One region of the Pseudoalteromonas sp. BZK2 genome, then DNA from elsewhere that is predicted to be linked to it. Evidence: predicted binding sites of a transcription regulator. Region 1 holds the regulator's gene; the other holds the start of a gene.
The links. Region 1 encodes ArgR, which controls arginine synthesis, uptake and breakdown. Its sites were predicted from a motif close to ANTGAATANNTATTCANT; they were not measured.
Positions count from the first base shown of each region.

Region 1 (9,871 bases):
TTTAGAAAGCATTCTAGCGGCATTAGCTGACACTAAGGCCCTTGAGTTTGCAATGCAAAAAGCTGAGCAAGAAGCTGACAAAGCAATTGCTTGTATTGCGTTCTTACCAGATACACCGTACAAACAAGCCTTAGAGAGTTTGGCCCGTATCGCCGTTGCCCGCGATCACTAAACACTATTTATTCGAGCCATTAAAAAAGCCTGCATTTGCAGGCTTTTTTGTTTTCGGCGATTTAAAAAATCGCCTATCATCTGTCGGAATTAACCGTTGATGAAATCAACACCTTCTTGGATGTCTTTGTTAAGTGTAGCTAGCATGTCGTTTTTAGCTTGCTCTTCGAATGCACTTAACTCACCGTAAGAAAGGATTTCTTCAACGCCGTTTTTACCTAGACGAACTGGGTGTGCGAAGTATGCTGCGTCACCGTTTTCAACTGCAACGTATGCGTAATCAACTACTTCTTCACCTTGTAAGCCTTTAACTAAAGACATACAGAAGCGTGCTGCAGCTGCACCCATAGAAAGAGTCGCTGAACCGCCACCCGCTTTAGCGTTAACAACTTCAGTACCTGCGTTTTGGATACGTGGAGTTAATGCCGCAACTTCTTCGTCAGTGAAAGTAACACCTTCAACTTGAGAAAGAAGAGGAAGGATTGTCGTACCTGAGTGACCGCCGATCACTGGAACTTTAACGTCAGTTGCGCTTAAACCTTTAAGTTCAGCAACAAATGCTTCTGAACGGATCACGTCAAGCGTTGTGATACCGAATACACGGCCTGCATCGTAAGTACCCGCTTTTTTGAATACTTCAGCAACGATTGGCACTGTGCCGTTTACTGGGTTAGTGATGATACCTACTAACGCTTTAGGACAGTTTTTAACGATGCCTTCAGCTAATGTTTTGATGATACCTGCGTTTACGTTGAAAAGGTCCGCACGGTCCATGCCTGGCTTACGTGGCATACCCGCTGGGATAAGAACGATATCACAACCAGCTAATGCTGCGTCTAAGCTGTCAGCACCAAAGCCTTCAACTTTAACGTCTGTTGGGATGTGAGAAAGATCAACCGCTACACCAGGAACAACAGGGGCAACATCGTATAACGATAATTCAGAACCTGCAGGTAAACTTGTTTTTAATAATAAAGACAATGCTTGGCCGATACCGCCAGCTGCGCCTAAAACAGCAACTTTCATTGGAATTCTCCGTAATTTGAGGTAGGAAATATTTGTGGCCCTAAAGATAATGAAATTAGCGACTAAAAACAAATTTATCCTGCTTATTTCGCGTATAATTTCGACCATAGTTGTAAACTTGGCTGTAAAGACACAGCATTTTGGACGACTTTGTAAACTAATACTGCATAAATATGCAGAGTTGTGTAGAATTACCCTACATTTTATGAATAAAGAAACGGCAACATGCAACCACAAGACAAACAAGAAGCACTGATCAAAGCGTTTAAAGCGCTATTAAAAGAAGAAAACTTCGGCTCACAAGGTGAGATTGTCGAAGCATTAAAAGAGCAAGGCTTTGATAATATTAGTCAAAGTAAAGTCTCTCGCATGTTAAGCAAGTTCGGTGCAGTACGTACTCGTAATGCAAAACAAGAAATGGTCTATTGCTTACCGGCTGAGATGGGTGTGCCAACAGCGAAAAGCCCGCTGCGTCAGCTTGTTATTGATATTATGCATAACGAAATGATGATTATCATTCGCACCAGTCCAGGCGCAGCACAATTAATTGCTCGTTTACTTGATTCACTCGGTAAGGCGGATGGTGTACTCGGTACCATTGCAGGCGACGACACTATTTTTATCGCCCCTGCGAAGATTTCTGAAATCGATGTGACGCTCGATCGCGTGCGCACTTTATTCGATACCGTTTAAAGTTGCTTTAAGAAGTTTACTGACGGGGCGAAAAACGCAGATCCCATATCGGCTTGAGTAAAATCGAGCCAATAATCATAGCAATCGCCCTGCCCCAAGCGACTCTTTAATACCTGCTCAAACGCATCCCCTTGCGCAGCACACGAAACCATTAAAATTCCCTGCTTATGCACATCACCAAATGGCATGCTTTGGTTTAGCAATAGTGGCTGGCCATGCTCATCTTTTAATTCACTACGAACCGCATGACTGGTTTCTACAGCAGGCACAATCAAGGTGTTATCTAGACGCGTGCGCCCCATGATTTGCTCTTGCTCTGATAACGATAAATGCTGCCAGACACTCAAATCATGCACAAAGCGCTGAACATGGATATAGCTGCCTTGGTCTTCAAAGTGACCCGGTTTGTCGATAAGTGCTGTACTACGCTTTTGACGGCCATGAGGTGTATCGCCTGCATAAATAAAGCCGTTAAAATCACGTCCATCTAAAAACCGAAAATTACGGACCTGCTCCACCAGCTCAACATCCGGTGTTAATAATTTTAGGATTTGCAGGGCAAATAGATGGTTTACATCTTCACGGTCTGAGCGAATTTGTACATACAAATCAAATGGCTGGGCACTCATCACATGATCACTGTGAGTTACATTCGGAAAGCTTTGCAATTGACTAGGAATAAACTCGGGCAAGATATGCGGCCAATACTGAGCACCAAGGGCAACCACGCACGATAGCATGGCTTCTGAGAACTGATCAGCAAACTCATCTTGAATGACGCTAACGCGTTTTAGTTTTTTACGTAATGACTCATCGTGGCCATCGTAAACATTAAAAAACAGGTGCAAACCATGTAAGTTTGCTTCAGCACAAATCCCAGATTGCGCTTGCGCCATAGTGAATCCTTAGCTTCTCGTTATTTGCACAAAGCCAAGGATTCAAGATTGTTATTTATTACTAATCATGAAAAAAATTGACTGTGTGCGGCATTATTTTTATTTTTACAGGTTGCTCAACAGCTAACACGCGGTCTTGCTCTGCAGCAACTTCACACTCTTGCCCTGCAATATTAATTCGATATACATAACGCGTACCGATAAAGCGCCTGTGCAAAATAGTTAAACTGTTTGCGTCACTGTGCGCAGCTTCACACAACTGAATATGGTGCGGTCTTATATACACTTGACCTTGCTGACAATCTGCATTGTTCGGTGTCAATGAGTGAACCACACCAAACGCCGTTTCGTATTCAGTTGGCGTTAATACTTTTGCCGTTAAGTATATGCCCGTACCAAGAAACTCTGCAACCACCTTTGAGTTAGGTTGGCTAAATAACTGCTCAGGAGAGCCTTGTTGGGCTATTTTTCCACCATGCATAACCGCAAGCGTGTCAGCAAATGCGAAAGCTTCTTCCTTTGAGTGAGTAACAAATACCGCAGAAACCTGCTGAGCTTTAATAATTCGGCGTATATCTGCAATAAGCTCAAAACGCACTTGTGTATCAATATTCGAAAATGGCTCATCAAGTAATAATAAACTTGGTTTGTAAGCAAGTGCACGGGCTATTGCCACACGTTGCTGTTGGCCACCAGAAAGCTGATGAGGGTATCGCTGTGCACAACCATCGAGTTTAACAAGGCTAAGCATTTCATCTACACGCTCTCGCTTTTGCGCTTTGCTCATATTGCTAAGACCAAACGCAATGTTGTCGCTTACCGTTAAATGAGGAAACAGCGCATAGTCTTGGAACATCATGCCAATATTACGTTTTTCCGGTGCAACAAACAGCCCACTATCGTTGACCACTTTTGAATCAATACTCATATAGCCTTGATCAGGCTGTAAAATCCCGGCAATTGCCTTTAAGGTGGTGGTTTTGCCGCAGCCACTTGCGCCAAGCAAACAGACGATTTCATCTTGTTCAACATTGAGGTTTAGTTCACTCAACACCTGAGTCGCATTGTACTGATAAGCTAAGTCTTTAATTATCAAATGACTCATGAGTGATTTTGCTCCATCGAACGATTAACGAAATACAAAGGGATTAACCCAACTAACACGATAAACAAGGCTGAAATTGACGCAAGCTCCAATTGCTCATCACTAACATATTGAAAAACATGAGTTGCTAGGGTTTCAAAATTAAAAGGTCTGAGTAATAGAGCTGCAGGTAACTCTTTCATGCACTCAATAAACACTAACAAACCAGCTGTTAAAATACCGCGTTTTAATAGCGGTAAATGTACTCGCCAAAGGGTTTGCATGGGCCCTTTGCCCATTGATTGGCTGGCCATATCTAACGATGGGCTAATACGTAAAAAACTGCTTTCAAGCGCGCCATGCGCAATCGCATAAAAACGTACAACATAAGCAAAAATCATCGCAAATAAAGTACCGCTTAAAAGTAACCCTGGTGATAGACCAAAAGGCTCAAGCCAATTATTTAATGCATCATCTAACTGAGTTAATGGAAGCAATACAGCAATCGCTAATACAGTACCAGGTAAGGCATAGCCAGTACTTGCTAAACGCCCAGGGATCAAAGGGTAAGCTTGCTTCGCAATGCGTTGATAAAACAATACCAATAAGCTCAATAGGATAGTTGCAATGCTCACCACTACAGCCACTTTAAAGCTTTGCCAAGCGTAATTAAAGAATGCCCCATTCCATGCTTCATCTGCATAGACAATGGCATATTTAACTAATACTCCAACCGGCAGAATAAAAGCCAATACCAGCACAACGGTGCAAGCCAAGCTTGCAGCCCATGCCGCACCGCCTTTTAAGCGATACAAAGTTGCGCTGTTTACGCTTGACTGACGTTCATACACAGCTTGATTGCGACGACTAAAGCGCTCAACCATGATGGTTAAAAACAAAATCAGTAACATAATACCTGATATTTTCGCCGCTGCGGTTAATGAGTAATAGCCAAGCCATGTATCATAAACAGCGGTCGTCAGTGTGCTCACAGCAAAGTAGTTAACAGTAGCAAAATCAGCCATAGCCTCCATACTGATCAATGTAACCCCTGCCACAATTGCCCCACGACCAAGAGGCAAACTAACGCGTAAAAAACTTTGTAATGGTGATAGCCCCATTAGTTGACTAGCTTGCACTAGTTTAAAAGACTGCTCTCTGAGTGCCGTTTTAAAAATTAGGTATAAGTAAGGATAGAGTACCAAGGCAATCATAAAAATAGCCCCAGTCAATGTACGAATATCAAAAAACCAGTAATCGTCTGGTGATTGCCAACCAAACCAGTCTCTGAGTGCGATCTGTACAGGCCCTGCGTAATCAAGTAAGTCGGTATACACGTAGGCGATAAGATAAGTTGGCATTGCTAAAGGCAGCATTAACGCCCATTCAAATTGCTTACGCCCAGGAAACTCGCAATATGCAGTTAACCAAGCTAACGGCAATGCTATTACACAGCTCAGCAGCCCTACCCCTGCAATGAGTATGAGAGTATTACGGGTATAATCCCACAGCACAGTATCGAAAAGGTGCTGAAATACATCTGAATCTCCTTGCAGAGATTCAAATAATAAAAAGCCTAATGGCGTAACAAGCAACAGGCCAATAAGCCAGGCTATAAGCTGCCAACGCGACAGCGAAAACTTCACATGCATAAGTGGATTAATACCAGATAAAATAAAAGCTGTTAAAAAACAGCTTTTATAAAAATGTGTTACGAGAAATATCCTCGTTATAAATCAAACTTTACTTCATCAATCAGCTTCAGTGCCACAGGGCGATATTTGCTGATCTCATCAAGAGGAAGGCTATCTTCTTTAAACTCACCCCATGATGCAACCATCTCAGATAATGCAACCCCTTGCTTTACAGGGTATTCCATATTAACGGAAGCATACATATTTTGCGCCTTATTGTCGGTCATATACTCAACCAGTTTCAAGGCATTTTCAGGGTTTTTAGCATAACGGGTCATAACAACGCCCGATACATTGATATGAGAGCCACGGTTCGTTTGGTTAGGGAAGTTAATATATACCGCTTCTGCCCATGATTTTTGCTGCTCATCTTGCATCATTTTGCCAAAATAATAGCTGTTGCCTAACGCCAGATCGCATAAACCTTCTTTTACGGCTTTGACTTGAGCTCTGTCATTACCTTGCGGTTTACGTGCTAAATTGGCTTTTACGCCCTCAAGCCATTGCTTAGTTTTTGCTTCGCCATGGTGAGCAACCATAGAAGCAACTAAACCTAAATTGTAAGGATGTTTACCAGAGCGAGTACAGATTTTACCTTTGTATTTTGGGTCTGCTAAATCTTCGTATGTTAACTCACCAAGCGCACCAACGCGCTCTTTTGCGGAGTAAACATTACGTACACGCTTGGTAAGTGCTATCCATTGACCGTCGGAATCGCGAAAAGTACTTGGCACATTCGCATTAACTACATCACTATTAATTGATTGCGTTAAGCCTAAATCTTCTAATTGAATCAGCGCACTAAAATTTGAGGTTAATACTAAATCAGCCTTGCTGTGCTTACCTTCACGCTTTACACGTTCAATCAGCCCTTTTTTGGCAAAAACCACATTGGTTTTAATACCTGTTTGCTTAGTGAAATCATCCAAAATAGGCTGAATTAAGAATGGTTGACGAAACGAGTAAATATTTACTACATCTGCAGCAAATGTAGGCGCGCTTAATAATGCGCTAAGTAATACTAAGGCTGTTTTTTTCATTTTATAGCACCTAAATAATAACAATTATCAAAATATTTTACCTAGAGTTAGGGCAAAGTGCACCCGTTTAAACTTATATTTCAATCAACATAGCTGCCATTTAGGAATTTGCATGTAAGACATATCTCACCCACATGGCAGTTATTGAGTAAAAAGCACCAGCAAACACTGCATAAAAACACTTAACCAACTGAAATTTAATGAAATATATTAAATGACAATAAAATAACCAACAGATTAAATAAGATTTTGACCTACTCAGCTTTGCCTATTTCTCTATAATTACTTACATCAACTAAGCAAGAAGCTTAATGAGTAGATGGATAAGGAAGCATTACTCATAATACCGCGGAATAAGGTTCATTAGGAGAATAAGGAATCAAGGACAGGCTCAGGAAGAGTAACGCAATGGAGTGACAACCTACGGACAGCATCAGGATGATGTGGAATGGCATAACAACAGGATGTTGTTATACAGGAAGTTCAAAAAGTGGAATAAAGGACAGGCCGTTAGGGCATCGCAACGGATTTGCAAATAAAGGGATAGTGTCGGGATGGCACGTAAGGGAATGGTAAAGTGATTACCAGCAAGGATGTAAAGGACTAACAAGGAAACAAGGCGGGATTGCCTTATATTACACAGAACCAACAAGTAAAGTGTAATCGCATGGATTGGCAAAGTTTAGGGAGTTGATTAGATTCAATTGCAGGATGCAAAAAATTAAGAAGATTCCGCAAGCGCGACTAGAGATAGTACGCGCTTTTCTTTTGCCTACAATTTAGTAAAAAGTTATTGCTCTGGGCGTCCCTTATTTCGCTTACCAAGCAGGTAAGCATCTCTAAACTTAATAAAATGTTGCTCAAGCTTTTGAGTTGCATCTTCTTCACCAGCAAGAGCAAGAACCATAATAGCCACCTCAGCAGTACCTAGTTGATGCTCATGCGGGGCAACACGCAATCGATAATCCGAAAGCTTTTCAGGTGTAATTGAAAGCACAGGAAAATTATCTAGATAAGGGCTTTTACGGATCATTTTCTTTGCTTCGCGCCAAGTACCATCTAAAAAGATAAACAATGGACGCTTACCTTCAACAGGGGTTACTTCGGTGATCACCCGCTCTTCGTCGTCTACATCGCTAGCAGGAAAAATAACCATTGGCTGATACTGGGGATCTGCCAATAAGCTTAATAAGGCTTCATCTGGATTTGTTCTATCCCATTTAAAGGCATGGTTATCTGGCACGATTTCAGCAATTAAACGGCCAGTATTTGACGGCTTAAAACTCTCATTATGGTACATAAGTAAACAAACCGCGGCATCACACTTTGCCTGTTCAACACCATCACAAATACAATAGTGTTCGGCTAATAAACATCGCTCACAACGCGTTAACTTTGCTCCTCGCGCTTTAAATTCACGACGAGACTCAGTCATTTGCTGAGCACGAAGCTTTAACACGGAATTATTTGAGATAGTAGCCACTGTATTTACCAGATAATTAAACGGCGCGTATTGTAGCTAAAAATAAGGGGAATAGATATTGATCTAAGTGGTTAGTGGTTAGTGGTTAGTGGTTAGTGGTTAGTGGTTAGTGGTTAGTGGTTAGTGGTTAAACAAGTATAATTCATTTCATGTATAACAAGCTTTTGTTCAACTACAAAAAATAAAACAACTCTCTCGATCAACTAACGACTGACATCTGATATCTAACCTCTAAGAAAACAAAAAACCCAGCCGGAGCTGGGTTTTTAAAACGATTAGTCAAAAGAACTTACTTCTTTTTAACTGCTTTTTTGTTTGGAAGGTCAGTGATTGAACCTTCGAAGATTTCAGCAGCTAGACCGATTGATTCGTTTAACGTTGGGTGAGCGTGAATAGTTAACGCTAGGTCTTCACCGTCTGCGCCCATTTCAACTGCTAAGCCGATTTCACCTAGCATTTCACCTGCGTTGATACCAACCATAGCACCACCGATAACACGACCTGAGTCTTTATCGAAGATTAGCTTAGTTTGACCTTCAGTACGTGCTGAAGCGATTGCACGACCAGAAGCAGCCCAAGGGAATACAGCAGTTTCGATGCTTAAGCCTTGCTCTTTTGCTTCTTTCTCAGTTACACCAACCCATGCGATTTCTGGATCTGTGTATGCGATTGAAGGGATGCACTTAGGATCGAAGAAGTGTTTCTGACCAGAGATAACTTCTGCAGCAACATGACCTTCGTGTACCGCTTTGTGTGCAAGCATTGGTTGACCAACAATATCACCGATAGCGAAGATGTGACCAACGTTTGTTTTAAGCTGTTTATCAACATTGATGAAACCACGCTCATCAACATTAACACCTGCTTTATCAGCATCAACAAGCTTACCGTTAGGTGTACGCCCTACTGCAACAAGTACTTTGTCGTAACGTACTGCGTCAGCTGGTGCATTTTTACCTTCGAATGAAACGTATAGACCGTCTTCTTTCGCTTCAACACCAACAACTTTAGTAGAAAGCATTACATTGAACTTGTTCTTAACGTATTTTTGGTAGATCTTGATAACGTCTTTATCTGCTGCTGGTACTAATTGATCAGCAAACTCAACAACGTCGATTTCAGAACCTAGTGCACGGTATACAGTACCCATCTCAAGACCGATGATACCACCACCTAAAACAAGTAGTTTCTCAGGAACGTCTTTAAGCTCTAGCGCACCTGTTGAGTCAATTACGCGGTCATCTTCAGGGATGAAAGGTAAGTTAACTGGTTGAGAACCTGCTGCAATAATAGCATTGTCAAACGTGATTGTTGTTGTACCGTCAGTACCTTCAACAGCAATGGTGTTGCTGCCAGTGAATTTACCGTAACCGTTAACCACTTTCACTTTACGCATTTTAGCCATGCCGTCTAGGCCGCCAGTTAATTGACCGATTACAGACTCTTTCCAAGAACGGATTTTGTCTAGGTCGATTTCAGGCTTGCCAAAAGTAACGCCGTGAGATGACATTTCTGCAGCGTCATCGATCACTTTAGCTACGTGTAAAAGTGCTTTTGAAGGAATACAACCCACATTTAGACATACACCGCCTAATGTGTTGCGAGATTCTACCAATGTTACTTCTAAGCCCAAGTCAGCAGCACGGAAAGCCGCAGAATAACCACCAGGACCACCGCCTAGTACAACAACTTGAGTTTTTAATTCGTTGCTCATGCTATTACCTTAAATGTTTGAACGGGACACTGCCCCTATGTTTAACTGCCATGTTTCTGCAAGGCAGAAA
Region 1 covers NZ_JACSOG010000015.1:31,234-41,104, reverse strand. The annotation lists gene ispB (octaprenyl diphosphate synthase) at 1-172, shown strand, start outside; gene mdh (malate dehydrogenase) at 262-1,197, opposite strand; gene argR (transcriptional regulator ArgR) at 1,423-1,890, shown strand; gene BIZ38_RS11055 (Dyp-type peroxidase) at 1,887-2,786, opposite strand; gene BIZ38_RS11050 (ABC transporter ATP-binding protein) at 2,848-3,891, opposite strand; gene BIZ38_RS11045 (ABC transporter permease) at 3,888-5,522, opposite strand; gene BIZ38_RS11040 (Fe(3+) ABC transporter substrate-binding protein) at 5,600-6,604, opposite strand; gene BIZ38_RS11035 (tRNA-uridine aminocarboxypropyltransferase) at 7,395-8,039, opposite strand; gene lpdA (dihydrolipoyl dehydrogenase) at 8,377-9,801, opposite strand.

Region 2 (9,871 bases), on a different contig from region 1:
TTCTTCAACGCCTTCAAGCTCCTCTGCGCCTTGGCCTACATCAGCAACAAACGCGATTACTTCACAGCCGTAGTTTTCTTTTAACCATGGCACGATTGCCGATGTATCAAGACCACCAGAATAGGCTAATACGACTTTTTTAATTGAACTCATTGGTGTTCCTTAAACAAAATTTGGATTTAATAATGTGACAAGTAGAGCGTTTTGCGCGTGCATACGATTCTCTGCTTGTTGAATAATTTTTGATGCTGGACCATCCATTACCTCAGAGGTAATTTCAAACTCACGATGCGCTGGCTGACAATGCAGTACAGTCTGCGCACCGGTTTTCTCTAATAGGGCTTGGTTAAGCTGATAAGGCATATATTTAGCTTTTACCTGCTCAAGCGGTGTTTTATCACCCATTGAAACCCAGGTATCAGCATAGACTGCATTTGCGCCAACTGCCGCCTCAATTCTGTCACTCACCATAACAGACGCGCCATTCATTGCTGCAATTTGCTCTGCTTGCTTGAGAATTTGCGAATCTGGCGAACTGCCTTTAGGACAAACTGCAACAAAATCAGTGCCTAAATTGGCTGCTAATAGCATTAGAGAGTGTGTGACGTTGTTACCTTCACCTAAGTAAGCAAGCTTTAGTTTGCTAACATCGCCATGCACTTCTTGCAGCGTTAGAAAGTCAGCAAGTGCTTGGCATGGGTGATATAAATCACATAAGCTATTAACAACAGGCACCGATGAATATTCAGCAAGTGTGGTCAGTGTTTTGTGCGCATTCACGCGAGCAACAATGCCATCAGCCCAAGTTGAGATATTAAGAGCAAAATCTTTAACCGATTCACGAGCGCCCATGGCACCATTTTGTGAATCTAAATAAACTGCGTGACCACCCAGTTTATTAATACCAATATCAAATGATAAACGAGTACGTAAACTTGGCTTTTCAAACAAGGTAACCACTGATTTGCCCGCTAATGCTTGGCTGAAGTCTGTTGGGTTTGCTTTAATTTTTTGCGCTAAGTTTAGTAATTTAAGTGCGCCTTTTTGGTCTAATTCAAGACCATTTAAGAAATTTTTTAACATGAAATACCTATGGTGTAATTTTCGTTCCTACATGCTCGCCTTTTAATAAAGCGACTAAGTTCTCTGGCTTCAGCCAGCTTGAGATATACACACCACGTCGTAAATGTTGGGCAGCAAGAAGGCTGGTCTTTACTTTGACCTCCATCCCGCCCTGAATAACTCCTTCAAGGATAAGTGTTTCGATTTGCTGCGTATTAAGTTGATGTAGTGGCTGCTTATTGGCATCAAGCACAGCCTCTACATCTGTCATAAAAATAAGTTCTGCATTAAGCTCTTTAGCGATAGCCGCTGCAGCTTCATCTGCATTGACGTTGTACCATTGGCCATCTTCCCCAAAACCAATAGAGCTCACTAGAGGTAAACGACCTTGTTCAAGCATGCTAGGTAGCACGCTGTCACAACTCCCTGAGCACTGACCTACTTGCGCCAATACTTTAAGTTTTTCAGATACCAGTACACCCGCTTCATAAAGGCTTAAACCAACAGGTTTGTGGCCAGCGCTGATTGCTTGGCTCATCAATTGTTTATTGGCACAACCGGCAAGAGCACCAACAATATATGGCATTTGCTCATTTGGGCTGATACGTAAACCTTGATGTTTTGCAGTTACAAAGCCGGCGTCTTTAAGCCAAGCATCAACCAAGGCACCACCACCATGAACAATAACAAAGTTATCTTGTTCAGAGGCTAAAACATCAAAAAGCGCTTTTGCGGCATCTGCGCTATTTAACACAGCACCACCGACTTTAATGACCCAAGTTTTCATTACAGCGCTCCTACCAAACCAGTGTGGTGAGGTTCACCCATGGCTAAATTAATACACTGTAATGCTTGCCCAGCTGCGCCTTTTAGAAGGTTATCAATCGCTGACATAACGATGAGTTGCTCACCTTTTTGCTGCCATGCAATATCAACAAATGGTTGTTTAGCGACGCCTTTAATGCTTGGAATTTTATTGCCAAGTAAACGAATTAACGGCTCGTTAGCTAACACTTGATACGCCGCGCTCACTTGCTCTACTGTTACGCCTGGTTTTAATTGCACATAAATAGTTTCTAAGATTCCGCGAGGGAAATTACCTAAATGTGGGGTGAATAACACAGGGTGACCAAGGTGCTGCTCAATCTCAGGTGTGTGTCTGTGGTTAAACAAGCCATAAGGAGCAAGTGACACTTCGCAAAAGTGCGTGTTAACACTGGCTTTTCTGCCAGCGCCTGTAACACCTGACACCGCATTAACAATAATGGCTTGATCAGCTAATAGCCCTGCTTCTTTAAGTGGTTTTAAAGAATTAAGAGCCGCTGTTGGGTAACAACCCGCGACAGCTACAAGGCTCGCTTTACTAATCGCATCGCTATTCCATTCGGCTAAACCATACGCTGCTTGCTCTAAAAGCGTAGGGTGTTCATGTGCGAAACCGTAATAAGTCAGGTAATCCTCATTCCCAGCTAAACGGAAACCACCAGATAGGTCGAATACTTTTTTACCCATGGCTAAAAATTTCGGAGCAAGATCAACACTGACCTTGTGATCAGTACACAGGCATACATAGTCAGCATTGCTTTCGATATCTTGGAAAGCCTCAGCTGTTAGAGGTTGTAGTGGATACTCTAACAATCCAAGGTGCTCAGGGTATAAATCGCTTAATAATTTGCCTTTATCTAAACTCCCTTCAGACACATAACATGCTTGTAGGGTCAGTTTGGGGTGCTTAGCAACTAAACTTGCTAGCTCTGCGCCGCTATAACCACTTGCGCCAATAATCACTACATTCATTGCTTACTTTTACCTATTAAATCTGTTTATCGATACGCCTAAAATTACTCGCTCAATTGCGAATAAAAACACTGTCTAAAGTAATCAAATCAGGTTATCGTCGTTTCGTGTTCATCGTACAGCTTTACTAATATTTATGCTCAAAAAGTGAATTGATATTCATCATAAATACTTTTATATTGTTATGCAATTAGATTGAATAATTATTTTTGGATTTTTTTATGTCGCTACCCTCTTTTATATCTATGTATCAGCAGCTAATTGCTGCCCCTTCAATTAGTGCGATTGAAGATTCTTTATGCATGAGCAATAAAGGAGTAATTACCTTGCTCGCAGACTGGTGCGAAAGCCTGGGTTTTACATGTGAAATCACAGAGCTTGAAAACGGCAAAGGCCGTTACAACTTATTAGCGAAACGCGGTAAAGGAGATGGCGGTTTAATGCTTGCAGGTCATACTGATACTGTGCCATTTGATGATAGCCGCTGGAACTACGATCCATTTAAACTCAGCGAGCATGACAATAAACTTTATGGCTTAGGTAGTATTGATATGAAAGGCTTTTTTGCCTTTGTACTACAGGCTATCAGCGAGCTTGATGAAACTAAGCAAACAGAGCCACTTTTAATCCTAGCCACAGCCGATGAAGAAACCACAATGGCGGGGGCACAACAAATTTGCCGCCACCCAGACTTAAAACCAGCGCGCTGCATCATTGGTGAGCCAACTGATATGACACCGGTATTTACTCATAAAGGCCATATGAGTACAGCCATTAGAGTAATTGGTCGCTCAGGCCATAGTTCCGATCCTGAACGTGGTTTAAACGCCATCGAAGTCATGCATAAAATGATTACAAAATTGTTAATCATCAAAGAAGAATTAAAGAATAAATATTCAGTTGAGCACTTTGAAATTCCGTACCCTACTTTGAACCTTGGTCATATTCATGGTGGCGATAATGCCAACCGCATTTGTGGTTGTTGTGAAATGCACATTGATATGCGGCCTTTACCTGGTTTAAGTGTGCAAGAACTACAAGCGATTTTGCTAACAGCCGCAGAAGAGATTAATGCCCAATACCCAAATGCAGTGAGCGTTATCGACATGCATGAACCTATCCCAGCATTTAGTGGTAGCACTGATACAGCACTTGTAAAGCTGGCCGAAAAAATCTCAGGTCAACCCGCTGTCGCTGTAAACTATTGTACAGAAGCCCCTTTTATTCAACAGCTTGGCTGCGAAACCATCGTCATGGGGCCCGGCTCAATTAACCAAGCCCACCAGCCAGATGAGTTTTTGGCGATGGAAAAAATTAAACCATCACAAGCGATTATCAGTAACATGATTAAAGCAAGCTGCTTTAGTGAATAACAGGAGCATCACGCTCCCTTTGTTAATCCATATACTTACTTAAATATTTTTTAAATACCGGGTCGGTTTTCGCCAGCTCTTTTTGCTCCGCTAAAATATCTTTTAGAATTGCTTTAGAGGTTAACGGGTTGGCTAATACAACACGAAAAACCACGGTGGGCTGATGGTCATATTTTGCAGGTGTTAAACGTGTACGCGATACAAAAGAGCGACCCGCTTCACGCTGACGCTTTTGCATGCTTGCAGTAAAGCGATTCAACGAAGCGTAAATATCTAATTTAGTTTCTTCGTCTGCTTCTTTCAGTTTCGCTTGGATTTCTTTTGGTACGTAACGATAGGTTAATAGGCAAAGTTCAGGCTCTGAGATTAATTCAAAATCTTCATCCTGCTTGATCATATCGGCGAAAGTGCGCGCTTTCACGATACTGCGATCAATTAGCATCTCGTAGCCTTTACGGCCAATAACACGTAAGCAAGCATGCACTAACATTGCCATACCTGGGCGGCTGCCCTCAAGGGTATGACTGCCTAAATCTTTTGAGCCTTTACGAAGAATATATTCTGCATGATGCTCAATAGCATCCGTCGCAGCAGGGTCTTTAAATAACACTAACCCCGCTCCCATTGGCACATACATTTGTTTGTGAGCATCAATGGTAATTGAATCAGCGCGTTCGATACCGCTTAAAAGGTGGCGGTAATTTGAAGAAAGTAAGGTTGCACCGCCCCATGCAGCGTCAACATGAAAATGACAACCTAGTTCTTCGCTTAAATCAGCCATTTCATTAAGTGGATCTATGCTGCCCGTTTCAGTCGTACCAGCAACACCCACAAGTGCCATTACCTTAATGCCAGACGCTTCAAGCTCATGGGCCTTTTTACGCATCGCATCGACATCGACTTTATTATTTTCGCCGGTTGCGATTGCGACAATGTTATCGCGACCAATACCCAGTAGATCAACGGTTTTGCCTAATGAGTAATGGCCTCGCTCAGAAACAAGCACAGCTAAGCCTTTGTAACCATAGTGCAGCATTCCCGCGATTAAACCCTGTGCAGCAATGCCTTTATAGTCACCATTGGCTTTTAATAAACGGTTGCGGGCAATCCATAAGGCGGTAATGTTAGCGACAGTGCCACCTGAACAGAATGCGCCTAATGACGTTTTCGCACTGTGCATCCATTTGCTATAAAAGCTGTCGTCTTCACCATAAGCAAGGTGATGCATCATGCCCAAAACTTGTCTTTCTAGAGGCGTAAATGCCTTTGAAGTTTCAATTTTTACTAGGTTTTGGTTTAGACCGACCATTAATTTAGAAAGCGGTAACACAAAATGCGGTAACGCTGAGGTCATGTGACCAATAAAGCTTGGTGCAGCAGTGTGCACTGAATGAGCAACCAACTGCTCCATAATATCTTGAGCATAATCAGAAACAAAGGTTGGCTCTTCTGGGATAGTGGCCGTTTGAAAGTCTTTTTCAATTTCGTGCAAAGGCTTTTCAATTGCAGCTATATTCTCATTTAAGAACCCAGCTAAGTTGCTAGAAATTTCAGATTCGATTTTACTTAATGTCGAGTCTGGTGCTTCTGGCACCGTAAAAATACGAATCAAGCTTTCTTTAGAGGCGACGGCACAACGCTTTTGATCCATCCTAATACCCATAATTAGCAGCTAAAAATGCACCTGATGATGGGACATCTTGGTGAACACTTTTGCGGCACTGTTGCTACGAAATTGGCTAACTTTACTGGAATATCACGAAAATGTCTCGCATAAAGCTAAAAAGGCATAATTTCGATGACAAAAAAATGATTTATTGATGAAATTTGCGGTCAAATTATACTATCAGAGAAGTATTTTTTAAGTATAATCAAACGATAACCGCAAAGGGAACGTTTATGCCCAAAGGAATGCAAAAAACTAGCTGGCTGCTATATGGTTTCGCCGTTTTTTTTATTAGTTTATTTGGCTATATCTATTATACCTATGAAACCACCCGCAGTGAGATCATGGCAAATATCGATAGCAAATTGCTAAATGCCGCGGTCAGTGTCAAGCATATCCTAGGTGATGACTACCATAATACAGTCAATGCTGGTCTACCTATTTCCAGTTCTACCTACAAAGAAAAGAGTCTTGCCCTTTCAGAATACGCAAAGCAAATGCAACTAGCTTATGTGTATGCAATGGTCCTTCGCGATGACAAAGTCTACTTTAGCGCCTCAAGTTACACTCAAAAAGATCAAAACACTGGTCGTGTCACACAGTTTTTAGATGCCTACCCCGAAGCGACAGAACTTAACAAAGAAGCCTTTTATTCGACCGAACCCGTTTTTGAAATATCGCAGGATCAATGGGGGTATTTTAAAAGTATCTTTGTTACTTTTGTCGATGATAATGGCCAAACTTATATAACTGGCGCAGACATTACTATAAGTGACTTAAACCAGCAGCTTCAGCAAAGCGTTACAAGGGCGATGGTTACCAGTAGCTTTTTCTTCTTTATTGCATTACTTATAGCAGGAATATATTTCTTACAGCTTAAACGCTCGCTATCAACAGACGCACGCACTGGCTTTGCTAATCATGTTGCCCTTGAATATCACATAAAGAAAACGACCAAACACCGTATGGAATTGGCGATTATCATCATCAACGAGCTTGAAGACATCAGCAGTTTTTATGGCAGTGAAGTGAGTGATAAAGTGATGGCTAACATACTTAGGTACTTTCAATCACGTATACCTCGTGATGGCGGTATTTACCGCTTAACAACCAATAAAATCGCATTATTACGTACTCATACTGATGAGCATAATATCGACGAAGTAATAAACGCTTTTAACAATGCGATCCCAGCACTGAAAGAACCGTTTATTTATGTCAGCTTATCCGCAGGTGTCGCTACAGGTAATAAATTATTACTGATAGAAAACGCCCACATAGCACTTCAGCAGGCCAAACTAAACAACCAGCGTTTAATACGCTATGAAAATGTTTTTAAACAAGTTGAAGAACAATTTAAAAGTAACGTTTTCCTTGCTAAAGAAGTCAAAGAAGCCTTCGATAACAATCGCATAGTGCCTTATTTTCAAGCAATTTATAACAACCAAAGTAAGGCCGTAGATCATTATCAATGCCTTGCCAGAATGGTAAGTTCAACTGGTCGTATTCACGCACCTGATTACTTTATGATGGTACTAAAGCGCTCACGCATGGATGGCCCCTTGAGACGTACTATATTTACTCGTTGTATTGAGCAATTTAGGAAAACCAATGTACGCTGGAGTATCAACATTACAGCACAGGATATCCTTGACCCAAGCTTGAGCGAGTTTTTTGAATTACAGCTAAGGCGTTATCCGCAACCCCATAATATTATCTTTCAATTCCATGAACGCGATGCGATTGCTTACTTTGGTGAAATAAAAACCTTTATTAGCACTTTAAAGAATAAAGGTGCTCAGGTTTTTATTAATGAATTTGGCGCAGGCTTTTCAAACTTACCTCACATTAGGAAGCTTGAGATCGATGGCTTGAAATTAGATAAAGGATTGGTAAGCCAAATTCATACTAATAAAGATAACTATCTGTTTATTGAAAACTTGGTGAAATACGCTCAGCAACTAAAATTAGATGTAATCGCTGAGCAAGTTGATAACGAACAAATAGCAGACGCGCTTGCTCGTGCAGGTGTTACTTTAATGCAAGGGAGTCATTTTGCACCGCCAACTCCCTATATTCATTAAAGGTTGATCACCAAGCGGTGGCTTTGTTGACCACTGGCCCAATATTTACGTTCGAATGGGGTAATTGCAGTATCGCTTTCATACAGCTCAACATCGCACTTATGCCCTGCAAGCTCTAATGAGCGAGCAAACTCTTTTACGTATATATCCCAATTGCTTCTGAGCTCTAAGCGGCCGCCTAATTTAACGATGTACGGAAAAATTGCAGCGCCGTGCCAGCGTCTTTGCAAGTGCTTTGCTTTTGGCCAAGGATTTGGATACAACAGGTAATGATGACTAGGTTGCCAGTTTGCAGCCACCGCCAAGCGCCAGAAATCGTTTAAATCAGCTTGCACTAAAATGTACTGCCCCGCATCTGTTTGCTTGTATTCGATATCATGCTTATCTAGACGATATGATGATTTATCAATGCCAATCACTAACGCATCTGGGTGGCGCTTTGCTAAGTTTGCGGTGCTTTCACCTACCCCACAACAGGAATCAAGAATAATAGGCCCTGCAAACGCTTGCACCTTTTCGTTTACCTGATCAAAAGCCGCTTGCGTATGCTCTGCAATCGGCTTTTTAAATTCAGCACTTAAGTGCTTTAAAACAATTTCGTCTAGCTTTTCATGTAAGCCAGGTTGATTCGATACAATACTTCTCGAATTTGCATCCGTCATTAGTGTCTAAGCCCCACACCACGTTTAATAAGGGTTAATGCTAAGGTAAATAACCCCACAATAAATAAACCAAGTACACCAAATGCTACCGATAAGTCGACATCAGACACACCTAAGAAGCCATATCTAAATGCATTCACCATATAAATAATTGGGTTTACTTGCGATACGCCTTGCCAAAATTCTGGCAACAAGGTGATAGAGTAAAACACCCCACCGAGATAAGTCAGCGGCGTTAAAATAAAGGTCGGGATAATACTAATATCATCAAAGCTATTAGCATAAATAGCATTGATAAGTCCGCCTAATGCAAACACAGCCGACGTTAAAATAACCGTAGCCATAATCACAAAAATATTATGAATTTGAATATCAACAAATAGCAAAGAGACACAGGTAACAATTAAACCAACCAGCATGCCTCGTGTCATACCACCGCCCATGTAGCCAAGTACAATGATGTAGTTTGGCACTGGTGCAACTAAGAGCTCTTCAATGCTTTTTTGAAATTTAGTCGAATAAAAACTCGAGGCAACATTCGAGTAAGAGTTGGTGATCACCGACATCATAATCAGACCCGGGACAATAAACTCCATATAACTAAAGCCACCCATATCACCGATACGAGAACCAATCAGATTACCAAAAATCACAAAATACAGGCTCATCGTGATTGCCGGCGGAACTAAGGTTTGCACCCAAATACGTAAAAAGCGAATACACTCTTTGATCCAAATACTTTTTAGCGCTACTCCATATTTAAACATTATTCGCCTCGCCCTTGTTCTAATAACCCTACAAACAGCTCTTCTAAACGGTTTGCTTTATTTCGCATACTCAGCACAGTATTACCTTGTTCAGTCAGCGCACTAAACACCTGGTTTAAGCCCTGAGACTTCGCCACTTCAACTTCTAAAGTGTGATCATCGGTCAGTGTGTATTTATAACCTTCAATGCTAATTGGCTGCACTGGTTGCTTTAAATCAAGTACAAAGGTTTCTTTATCAAGCTTGGCAAGTAACGCTTTAATGGTGGTGTTTTCAACAATCATACCGCTGTCGATAATCGCGATGTTTTTACATAACAGCTCAGCCTCTTCAAGGTAATGGGTAGTCAAGATGATGGTCACACCTTGCTTATTTATCTCGCGAAGAAAATCCCACATAGAGCGGCGTAGCTCAATATCAACACCCGCTGTTGGTTCATCTAAAATGAGTAATTTAGGTT
Region 2 covers NZ_JACSOG010000007.1:101,818-111,688, reverse strand. The annotation lists gene BIZ38_RS06050 (argininosuccinate synthase) at 1-153, opposite strand, end outside; gene BIZ38_RS06045 (ornithine carbamoyltransferase) at 163-1,083, opposite strand; gene argB (acetylglutamate kinase) at 1,091-1,849, opposite strand; gene argC (N-acetyl-gamma-glutamyl-phosphate reductase) at 1,849-2,859, opposite strand; gene argE (acetylornithine deacetylase) at 3,081-4,232, shown strand; gene panP (pyridoxal-dependent aspartate 1-decarboxylase PanP) at 4,255-5,883, opposite strand; gene BIZ38_RS06020 (EAL domain-containing protein) at 6,132-7,982, shown strand; gene BIZ38_RS06015 (tRNA (guanine(46)-N(7))-methyltransferase TrmB) at 7,979-8,644, opposite strand; gene BIZ38_RS06010 (ABC transporter permease) at 8,644-9,411, opposite strand; gene BIZ38_RS06005 (ABC transporter ATP-binding protein) at 9,411-9,871, opposite strand, start outside.
Region 2: the regulator ArgR is predicted to act here: its motif matches at 3,006-3,023, upstream of argC (N-acetyl-gamma-glutamyl-phosphate reductase).